DNA from 3 places in the Streptomyces sp. NRRL S-920 genome. Region 1 is predicted to be linked to each of the others. Evidence: riboswitches for the same ligand, from Rfam matches in the RefSeq annotation. Region 1 holds a riboswitch; each other region holds the start of a gene.
What was found. Region 1 has a riboswitch for thiamine pyrophosphate ahead of IG54_RS0117835 (thiamine ABC transporter substrate-binding protein). Riboswitches for the same ligand answer to the same signal wherever they lie in the genome.

Region 2: linked by a shared signal. The riboswitch ahead of thiO (glycine oxidase ThiO) and the one ahead of IG54_RS0117835 (thiamine ABC transporter substrate-binding protein) in region 1 are both predicted to bind thiamine pyrophosphate.
Region 3: linked by a shared signal. The riboswitch ahead of thiC (phosphomethylpyrimidine synthase ThiC) and the one ahead of IG54_RS0117835 (thiamine ABC transporter substrate-binding protein) in region 1 are both predicted to bind thiamine pyrophosphate.

The regions. Positions count from the first base shown of each region.
Region 1 is NZ_JODF01000021.1:130,484-133,685, forward strand. Features, by position in the region: gene IG54_RS0117830 (ABC transporter permease) at 1-466, opposite strand, end outside; gene IG54_RS0117835 (thiamine ABC transporter substrate-binding protein) at 442-1,524, opposite strand; TPP riboswitch at 1,601-1,717, opposite strand; gene rlmN (23S rRNA (adenine(2503)-C(2))-methyltransferase RlmN) at 1,774-2,880, opposite strand; gene IG54_RS0117845 (phosphatidate cytidylyltransferase) at 3,017-3,202, opposite strand, start outside.
Region 2 is NZ_JODF01000019.1:20,925-24,126, reverse strand. Features, by position in the region: gene IG54_RS0116390 (Rv2175c family DNA-binding protein) at 1-259, opposite strand, end outside; gene IG54_RS0116385 (FAD-dependent oxidoreductase) at 315-1,565, opposite strand; TPP riboswitch at 1,619-1,731, shown strand; gene thiO (glycine oxidase ThiO) at 1,729-2,964, shown strand; gene thiS (sulfur carrier protein ThiS) at 2,961-3,185, shown strand; gene IG54_RS0116370 (thiazole synthase) at 3,193-3,202, shown strand, end outside.
Region 3 is NZ_JODF01000010.1:65,064-68,265, forward strand. Features, by position in the region: gene IG54_RS0109940 (SsgA family sporulation/cell division regulator) at 1-167, shown strand, start outside; gene IG54_RS0109945 (YibE/F family protein) at 344-1,744, opposite strand; TPP riboswitch at 1,816-1,971, shown strand; gene thiC (phosphomethylpyrimidine synthase ThiC) at 1,964-3,202, shown strand, end outside.

The sequences.
Region 1 (3,202 bases):
GGATCGCCCACACGGTGGTGTCCAGGCGCACGCCCCACAGCTCGTCGACGAGCCCTCCCCGCCCGATCAGCGCGAGGAAGGCCGTGCCGACGACGACCGTCGGCAGCACGAACGGCACGGTCACGACGGCCCTCAGCACCTGCTTGCCGGGGAAGTCGAAGCGCGCGAAGACATACGCGCCGGGGAGCGCGATCAGCAGCGTGAGCGCGGTCGAGGCGAGCGCCTGCCAGGTCGTGAACCACAGGACATGGCGGATGTCGGACTGCCCGAGCACCTCCGCGACCCGCCCGAACCGCCAGACCCCGCCGATGTGCAGGCCGCGCGCGACGATCGCCGAGACCGGGTAGGCGAAGAAGACCGCGAAGAACGCGACGGGCAGGGCCATCAGACCGAGCCGCGCCGCGCTTCCGCGACCGAAGCCCGCGCGGGAGCGGGACTTCGTCACTTCCGTACGAGCGAGGTCCACGACTTGATCCACGGCTCGCGGTTGTCGGCGATCTTCTTCGGGGCCATGGTCTGGGGCGCGGCGACCCTCACCCCGTGCTTCGTGAACAGCTCGGGCAGCTCGACGCCCTCGCGCACCGGGTTCACGAACATGTTCAGCGGCATGTCCTGCTGGAACTTCGCGCTCGCGAGGAAGTCGAGGAGCGCCTTGCCGCCCTCGGGGTTCCTGGCGTTGCTCAGCAGACCCGCGTACTCGACCTGGCGGAAGCACGTGCCGGTCGCGACGCCGGTCGGCGCCTGCTTCGGCTGCGGCTTGCCGTAGAGCACCTCGACCGGCGGGGAGGAGGCGTAGGAGACGACGAGCGGCCGGTCGCCCTTGGCCTTCTTGCCGCCCGCGGAGCCGGAGAACTCCTCGTTGTAGGCCTGCTCCCAGCCGTCGACGACCTTCACGCCGTTGGCGTCGAGCTTCTTCCAGTAGCTCTCCCAGCCCTTGTCGCCGTACTTCGCGGCGGTGCCGAGCAGGAAGCCGAGTCCGGGCGACGAGGTCGCGGCGTTCTCGGTGACCAGCAGGTTCTTGTACTGCGGCTTGAGGAGGTCGTCGAAGGACTTCGGCGGCGCCAGCTTCTTGTCGGCGAAGTACTTCTTGTCGTAGTTCACGCAGATGTCGCCGCTGTCCACGGGCGTCACCCGGTGCTTGCCCCCGTCGACGCGGAACTCGGGCTTGATCCTGTCCGAGCCCTTGGCCTCGTACGACTGGAAGAGCCCGTGGTCGAGCGCGCGGGAGAGCAGCGTGTTGTCGACGCCGAAGAAGACGTCGCCCTGCGGGTTGTACTTCGAGAGGACCGCCTTGTTCACGGCGGCGCCCGCGTCACCGTCCTTGAGGACGGTGACCTTGTACCCCGAGCGCTTCTCGAAGTCCTTCAGTACGTCCTTGGAGACGTTGAAGGAGTCGTGGCTGATCAGCGTGACGCTCTTGGAGCCGTCCTTCGTGGAATCGCTGTCGGAGCCGCCGCACGCCGAGACGGCGACGAGCCCGATGCCCACCGCGACGGCGGTGAACGTGACCTTCTTGGTGCTCACTGGAATGTCCTCCTGGGAGACCAGGAAGAGACGCGGCCCTGCCCGCCGGCGAAAGCCCGCGAGCAGGGCGCAACAGCTTGAGTCGTGCCCGAACTTCCTACCCAGAATGACCTGGGCGAGGTTCAGAGGGTCTGCGGCCCACCTGTCCAAGGTGCCGCACTCTCAGCGCTGTGGCGCTCCCCTGTCGGAATATGCAGATGTGTGTACGAGCAGTACGCGATCGCATGTACGAGGCGCACGACCGCCAGACTACCTCTCGGCGGCCGCGAGCTGACCGCACGCCCCGTCGATCTCCTGGCCCCGGGTGTCCCGGATGGTCACCGGCACCCCGTGGGCGGCGATGGCCTCCACGAACGCCTTCTCGTCCTCGGGCCGCGAGGCCGTCCACTTCGATCCCGGCGTCGGGTTCAGCGGAATGAGGTTCACGTGCACCGGCTTGCCCTTGAGCAGCCGGCCGAGGCGGTCACCGCGCCACGCGTGGTCGTTGATGTCGCGGATCAGCGCGTACTCGATGGAGAGGCGGCGCCCGGACTTGGCCGCGTACTCCCAGCCGGCGTCAAGCACCTCCCGCACCTTCCACTTGGTGTTGACCGGCACGAGGGTGTCGCGCAGGTCGTCGTCCGGGGCGTGCAGCGAGATCGCGAGGCGGCACTTGAAGCCCTCGTCGGAGAACCGGTGGATGGCGGGCACGAGCCCGACCGTCGACACCGTGATCCCGCGCTGCGAGAGCCCGAGGCCGTCCGGCTCCGGGTCGGTGAGACGGCGGATGGCGCCGGTCACGCGGTTGTAGTTGGCCAGCGGCTCGCCCATGCCCATGAAGACGATGTTGGACAGACGCGCGGGCCCGCCGGGGATCTCGCCGTCCCTGAGCGCCCGCATGCCGTCGACGATCTGGTGCACGATCTCGGCCGTCGACAGGTTCCGGTCGAGGCCGGCCTGGCCCGTGGCGCAGAACGGGCAGTTCATGCCGCAGCCCGCCTGGGAGCTGATGCACATGGTGACCCGGTCGGGGTAGCGCATGAGCACCGACTCGACGAGCGTGCCGTCGAAGAGCCGCCACAGCGTCTTGCGCGTGGTGTCGTCGTCGCAGCTGATGTGCCGCACCACGGACATCAGGTCGGGCAGCAGCGCTTCCCGGAGCTTGTCGCGCGCACCGGCGGGGATGTCGGTCCACTCCGCCGGGTCGTGGGCGTAGCGCGCGAAGTAGTGCTGCGAGAGCTGCTTGGCGCGGAACGGCTTCTCGCCGGTGGCGGCGACGGCTTCCTTGCGCTCGGCGGGCGTGAGGTCGGCGAGATGCCGCGGGGGCTTCTTGGCTCCGCGGGGCGCGACGAAGGTGAGTTCTCCGGGTACAGGCATGGTCCTTCCAGTGTCGCAGACATACGCCAAGGGGCCCGCCGCCCTGTGGACAACGAGCCCCTTACGCACATACGCGCAGGTCAGAAGGTTAAGCAAGGACCATACGGACGGCCGTGCGGTCGGGCCGTGCGGTCGGTCAGGCGGACCCGACGAAGACCACGAGCAGAAGCCAGACCACCGGCGCCGTCGGCAGCAGGGAGTCGAGCCGGTCCATGATGCCGCCGTGGCCCGGCAGCAGCGTACCCATGTCCTTGATGCCGAGGTCCCGCTTGATCATCGACTCGCCGAGGTCACCGAGCGTGGCGCTCGCCGCGACCGCGAG
Region 2 (3,202 bases), on a different contig from region 1:
CGATCATCTCTTCGTCGGAGAAGCCGTCGTCCCTCAGGAGCGTCAAGGTGCCGACGAGGCCCTTGACGACCTTGTCGCCGTCGATGAAGGCGGCGGGCACCTGGAGCGTCCGGTTCTCACCACGGCGTACGGCGATCAGCTGGCCCTCCTTGACCAGCTGGCGCACGCGCGTGACCTCGACATCGAGCATTTCGGCGATGTCGGGGAGGTGGAGCCAGGCGGGGACGAGAGCGTCTGTCTTTGCGTCAATCTCGGTCACCGTCCCAGGGTATCTCCGGCCGGGGGTCCGGGCGCCTGCGCCGGTCAGGGGCGCTCTACAGTGCCGCCCTCTTGAGCGGGACCGAGGGGTCCGCTGCCAGGGCCGGGTCCAGGGGGGTGGCCGATTCGATCAGTTTGCGGCCCTGGGCCAGGTCCCTCGGGCGGCCCACCGCGAGGACCGCCACCAGGGCGCCCTCCCGCAGCCAGCACGCCGACCACGCCACGCCGGTGGGATCGCCCCGCCACACCAGTTCGTCGTCCGGCGCGTGATGGCCCGCGTACTGCACGAAGCGGCCGAACTGCTCCGACCAGAAGTACGGCACGGGGTCGTACACCGCGGGGGTGTCGCCGATGATGTTCGCCGCCACCGTGCGCGGGCCCTGGAGGGCGTTGTCCCAGTGGTGGACGAGCAGGCGCTCGCCGTACCTCCCCGAGGGGAAGGAGGCGCAGTCGCCGACCGCGTAGACGTCGGGCGCCGAGGCGCGCAGGTGGTCGTCGGCCACTACTTCGCGGTGGGCTCCGAGTTCGATGCCGGAGCCGGTCAGCCAGGCCGTCGCGGGCCGGGCGCCGATACCGACGACGACGGCGCCGGCGGGCAGGCGGGTCCCGTCGGCCAGGACCACCGCGCCCGGTTCGACGTGCTCCACGCGCGCGTGGGTGCGCAAGTCGGCTCCGGAGTCCGCGTACCAGCTCGCCATGGGGGCGGCGACGGCTTCGGGGAGCGCCCCGGCCAGCGGCCGAGGCGCGGCCTCGACCACGGTGACGGCACAGCCCGCCTCGCGCGCGGCGGTGGCGAACTCGGCGCCGATCCAGCCCGCCCCCACGACCACGATGTCGTGCTGCTCGGCGAGGACCGGCCGCAGCCGCGCGGCATCGTCCAGGGTGCGCAGGAGATGGACGCCGGGGACGCCTTCGGTACCCGGCAGCCGGATCGGTTCGGCGCCGGTCGCGAGGACCAGGACGTCGTAGGCGACGGGGCCGTCGGCCGTGTCCAGTTCGTGGTCGGCGGGGCGCACCCCGGTGACCTCGCGACCCAGGGTCAGGCCGATGCCGAGCGCCTCGAAGTCGATGTCGAACGCGGAGCCCTCCGCCTTGCCGAGCAGCACCGCCTTGGACAGCGGTGGTCTGTCGTACGGCTGGTGGGGTTCCGCGCCGATCAGGGTGACCGTGCCTGCGAAACCCTGCTCGCGCAGGGCCACGGCGGTCTGCACCCCGGCCATCCCGGCGCCGACGATGACGACATGCCGCTCCCCCTGCCGCTCCGCCCGCCCGCCCTGCCGCCCGCTCTGCCTCTGCTGCTCGCTCACCCGATCACTGTAGGGCTACTGCCGCCCGGGGCGACGGGCTAGGGTGGCCGGTGCAGAGCACTCGCGGGAGCCCGGACGCACCGGGCTGAGAGGGAGGCTGGACGGCCTCCGACCGTACGAACCTGATCCGGGTCATGCCGGCGAAGGGAGGGGCTGGACGCCCATGCAGCCATGTACACCACCGGTGGAAGCGAAGACTCCGCAAGACGTCCTCGTCGTAGGGGGCGGGATCATCGGCCTGGTCACGGCCTGGCGGACCGCGCAGCGCGGGCTCTCGGTCGCCGTCGTGGACCCCGAGCCCGGCGGCGGCGCCGCGCAGGTCGCGGCGGGCATGCTGGCCGCCGTCACGGAGCTGCACCACGGCGAGCAGACACTGCTCGGGCTCAACCTCGCGTCCGCGCGGCGCTATCCGGACTTCGCGGCCGAACTGGCCGAGGCGAGCGGCCGTGAGGTCGGTGATGCCGGTGACGCGGGCGGCCTCGGCTATCGCGCGTGCGGCACGCTCGCCGTCGCGCTCGACTCCGACGACCGCGCCCACCTGCGCGAACTGCACGCCCTCCAGCGCCGCTCCGGTCTTGAGTCGGAGTGGCTGAGCGGCCGCGAGTGCCGTCGTCTGGAGCCGATGCTGGCGCCGGGTGTGCGCGGCGGACTCCGGGTCGACGGCGACCACCAGATCGACCCGCGCAGGCTCGCGGCGGCGCTCCTGGTGGCCTGCGAGCGGGCGGGCGTGGTCTTCCACCGCGCGTGGGCCGAGCGGCTGTCGGTGGTACGGGACCGGGCCCGGGGCGTGGTCCTCGCGGACGGCACGGAGCTGCACGCGGCTCAGGTGGTGCTGGCGGCCGGCAGCCTCAGCGGGCGCCTCGCGGGCGTCCCCGACGACGTCCTGCCGCCCGTACGGCCGGTGAAGGGGCAGGTGCTGCGGCTGCGGGTGCCGAAGCCGTACGCGCCGTTCCTGAGCCGTACCGTGCGCGCGGTCGTGCGCGGCAGCCACGTCTACCTCGTGCCCCGCGAGAACGGCGAACTCGTCGTCGGGGCCACCAGCGAGGAGCTGGGCTGGGACACCACGGTCACCGCGGGCGGCGTCTACGAACTCCTGCGCGACGCCCACGAACTCGTACCCGGCATCACGGAACTGCCGCTGACCGAGACCCGCGCGGGTCTGCGCCCCGGCTCGCCGGACAACGCGCCGTTGCTCGGCCCGACGCGGCTGCCCGGCCTCCAGCTGGCCACCGGGCACTACCGCAACGGCGTCCTGCTGGCGCCCCTGACGGGCGACGTCATGGCGCACTGCCTGACCACCGGCGAACTGCCCGCCGAGGCACTTCCGTTCACGCCCGCGCGCTTCACCGCCCCGCCGCCCCCCATCCCCGCGCAGTCCTTCACGGAGCAACCCGCATGAGTACGCCTTTCCCCGCTTCGCTCTCCGTCTCCATCAATGGAGAAGTACGAGAGGTGGCCCCGGGCACCACGCTCGACGCCCTCGTCGCCACCCTCACCGCGGCGCCCTCCGGGGTGGCCGCCGCCCTCAACGAAACCGTCGTCCCGCGCGCGCAGTGGTCCGGTACGGAACTGGCCGCGGGTGACCGCGTCGAAGTACTCACCGCCGTCCAAGGAGGCTGATCAGGCCATGGCAGACG
Region 3 (3,202 bases), on a different contig from region 1:
GCGCTGACCAGGCGCTGTTCCGCGTGGGCATTCCGCCGCTGCTCGCCTTCCTGGACCGTACGGACAAGTTGGTGCCGCTCGGACAGGAGCGCGCGCTCGCCGACTTCGATGCGCATCTGGACGAGACGCTCGACCGGATCCTGGCGGAGGAACAGAACGCGGGATGAGACCCGGGCTCAATGTGCCTATGCCAATGGCAGATTGGTGCATTTGAGGGCATCGCCAGGGCACCGCCACGGCCACCGGGGTGCCGTCTGCGCCTTCGGGACCGTTCCGGGGTCAGACCGTCAGACCGTCAAGCTGCCAGACCGCCAGACCGCCAGACCGCCAGACCGTCAGACCGTCAGGCCTTGCGGCGTCGGCCCTTTCCGCCGCGGGAGGAGCGGCGCGGCGGGGTGCCGGTGGCCGGGGCCGGGGCGCCGGGGCCGGTGGAGCGGTCGGCGGAGACGACCAGGGCGGCCAGCGCGGTCGTCACCGGCACGGAGGCGACCAGGCCGATCGAGCCGATCAGGGTCCGCACGATCTCCTCGGCGACCAACTCGCTGTTGGCGACCGTGCCCACGCTGGACTGCGCGATGGAGAAGAGGAGGAGCAGGGGCAGGGCGGCGCCCGCGTAGGCGAGGACGAGGGTGTTGACGACCGAGGCGATGTGGTCGCGGCCGATGCGGATGCCCGCGCGGTACAGGCCGCGCCAGCCCATGTTCGGGTTGGCCTGGTGCAGTTCCCACACGGCCGAGGTCTGGGTGACCGTCACGTCGTCGAGGACGCCGAGCGAGCCGATGATGACGCCCGCGAGCAGCAGGCCGCTCATGTCGATGGACGGGTACAGGCCGTGGATGAGGCCGGTGTTGTCGTCGGTGTTGCCGGTCAGCGCGGCCCAGCCGATGAAGAGCGAGCCGAGCAGGCCGATCAGCAGGAGGGAGATCAGAGTGCCGAGCACCGCGACCGACGTACGGGCCGTGAGGCCGTGGCAGAGATAGAGCGCGGCCAGCATGATGGCGCTCGCGCCGATCACTGCCACGACCAGCGGGTTCGAGCCTTGGAGGATGGCCGGCAGGATGAAGAAGGTCAGGACCAGGAAGCTGATGGCGAGGGCGACCAGGGCCATCACGCCGCGCAGCCGTCCCACCACGACGACGGCGAGCGCGAAGATGCCGGCGAGCAGCGCCATCGGGAGCTTGCGGTTCACGTCGGTGACCGAATACTGCAACCCCTCGGGCGCCTTGGGCTCGTAGGCGACCACCACCTCTTGGCCCTTGTGGAGTTGCCGGGGCGAGTCCGGCTGGATGATCTCGGTGAACGTGCGGCCCTTGTCCTTGCCGCTGCTCACCTCGATCAGCGCCTTCTTGCAGGTGCCCGTCGCCGAGGACTGGGCGGACCGGCCCTCGGGGGTGGAGGTGTCGCCGTTCGGCTGGGGCTGCGAGGGACTGAGGTCCTTGCAGGGCAGCTCCTGCACCTTCGTGACCTTCGCCGACTGCGTCTGCCGGTCGAAGCCGACGCCGGTCCGCTCGTGCGAGGGGGCGCCACCGGGCCAGAGCACCACCAGGCCCACGACGACCGCGGCGGCGAAGGGGATCAGCACCGCGGCGATGACCTTGCGCAGATGCTGGGAGACGGGAGCGGCCGGACCGTGGCTGTGGGCGTGCCCGTGGCCGTGCCCGTGGTCATGCCCGGGGCCGTCCGGGGGCGGGCCGGAGTGGGGCGGTTGCGCGGGCGGAGGCGGCGGCGGCGCTGTGGTGGTCACTGGCCGATCATCGCAAGAACGGAGGGGGCCCTCTGTTCAGCGCGCCCGAGATGACGCTAGCGTGGAGCCACCTTTGCAATCGCGGGAGCTCGGAGCACCGGGCTGAGAGGGCGCTGACCTCCGTACGAAACGGCACAATTCGTGCACGAGCCGTACGGGATCCGCTGCGTCGACCGCCGAACCTGTTACCGGGTAATGCCGGCGTAGGGAGTAGGTCTCATGACCACATCGGACGCACGCACGCCTGCCTCCAGCCAGGGCGAGTCCCTGAACGAGGCCGGGAAGTCCATCGGCTGGCACAAGGCGTACGTCGAGGGCTCGCGCCCCGACCTGCGCGTGCCGGTCCGCCAGGTGCACCTCACCAATGGCAAGGCCGTCACCCTGTACGACACGTCGGGTCCGTACACCGACCCGAACGCCGAGACCGACGTCCGCCGCGGACTGCCGCCGCTGCGGGAGAACTGGATCATCGCCCGCGGCGACACCGAGGAGTACGTGGGCCGCCCGCCGCGCCCCGAGGACGACGGCATCAAGCACACCTCGCCCCGTGGCGGCCTCAAGAACCTCGACGCGGTCTTCCCCGGCCGCCCCCGCCAGCCGCGCCGCGGCCGCCCGGGGCAGGCGGTGACGCAGCTCGCGTACGCCCGGCGCGGCGAGATCACGCCCGAGATGGAGTTCATCGGGATCCGCGAGAACATCGACCCCGAGATCGTGCGGGCGGAGGTCGCCGCGGGCCGGGCCGTGATTCCCGCGAACGTCAACCACCCGGAGATCGAGCCAATGATCATCGGCAAGAAGTTCCTGGTGAAGGTGAACGCCAACATCGGCAACTCCGCGGTCACCTCCTCCATCGAGGAGGAGGTGGACAAGATGACCTGGGCGACGAAGTGGGGCGCCGACACGGTCATGGACCTCTCCACCGGCCGCAACATCCACACCACCCGCGAGTGGGTCCTGCGCAACTCCCCCGTCCCCATCGGCACCGTGCCGCTCTACCAGGCCCTGGAGAAGGTCGACGGCCAGGCCGAGGCGCTGACCTGGGAGATCTACAAGGACACGGTCATCGAGCAGGCCGAGCAGGGCGTGGACTACATGACGGTGCACGCGGGTGTGCGCCTGCCGTACGTCCCGCTGACCGCCAACCGCAAGACCGGCATCGTCTCGCGCGGCGGTTCGATCATGGCCGCCTGGTGTCTGGCGCACCACAAGGAGAGCTTCCTCTACGAGCACTTCGAGGAGCTGTGCGAAATCCTCGCGGCGTACGACGTGACGTACTCGCTCGGCGACGGTCTGCGGCCCGGTTCGATCGCGGACGCCAATGACGAGGCGCAGTTCGCGGAGTTGCGCACGCTCGGGGAACTCAACACGATCGCCAAGCGTCACAACGTACAGACGATGATCGAGGGCCCCGGTCACGTCCCGATGCACAAGATCAAGGAGAACATCGACCTTCAGCAG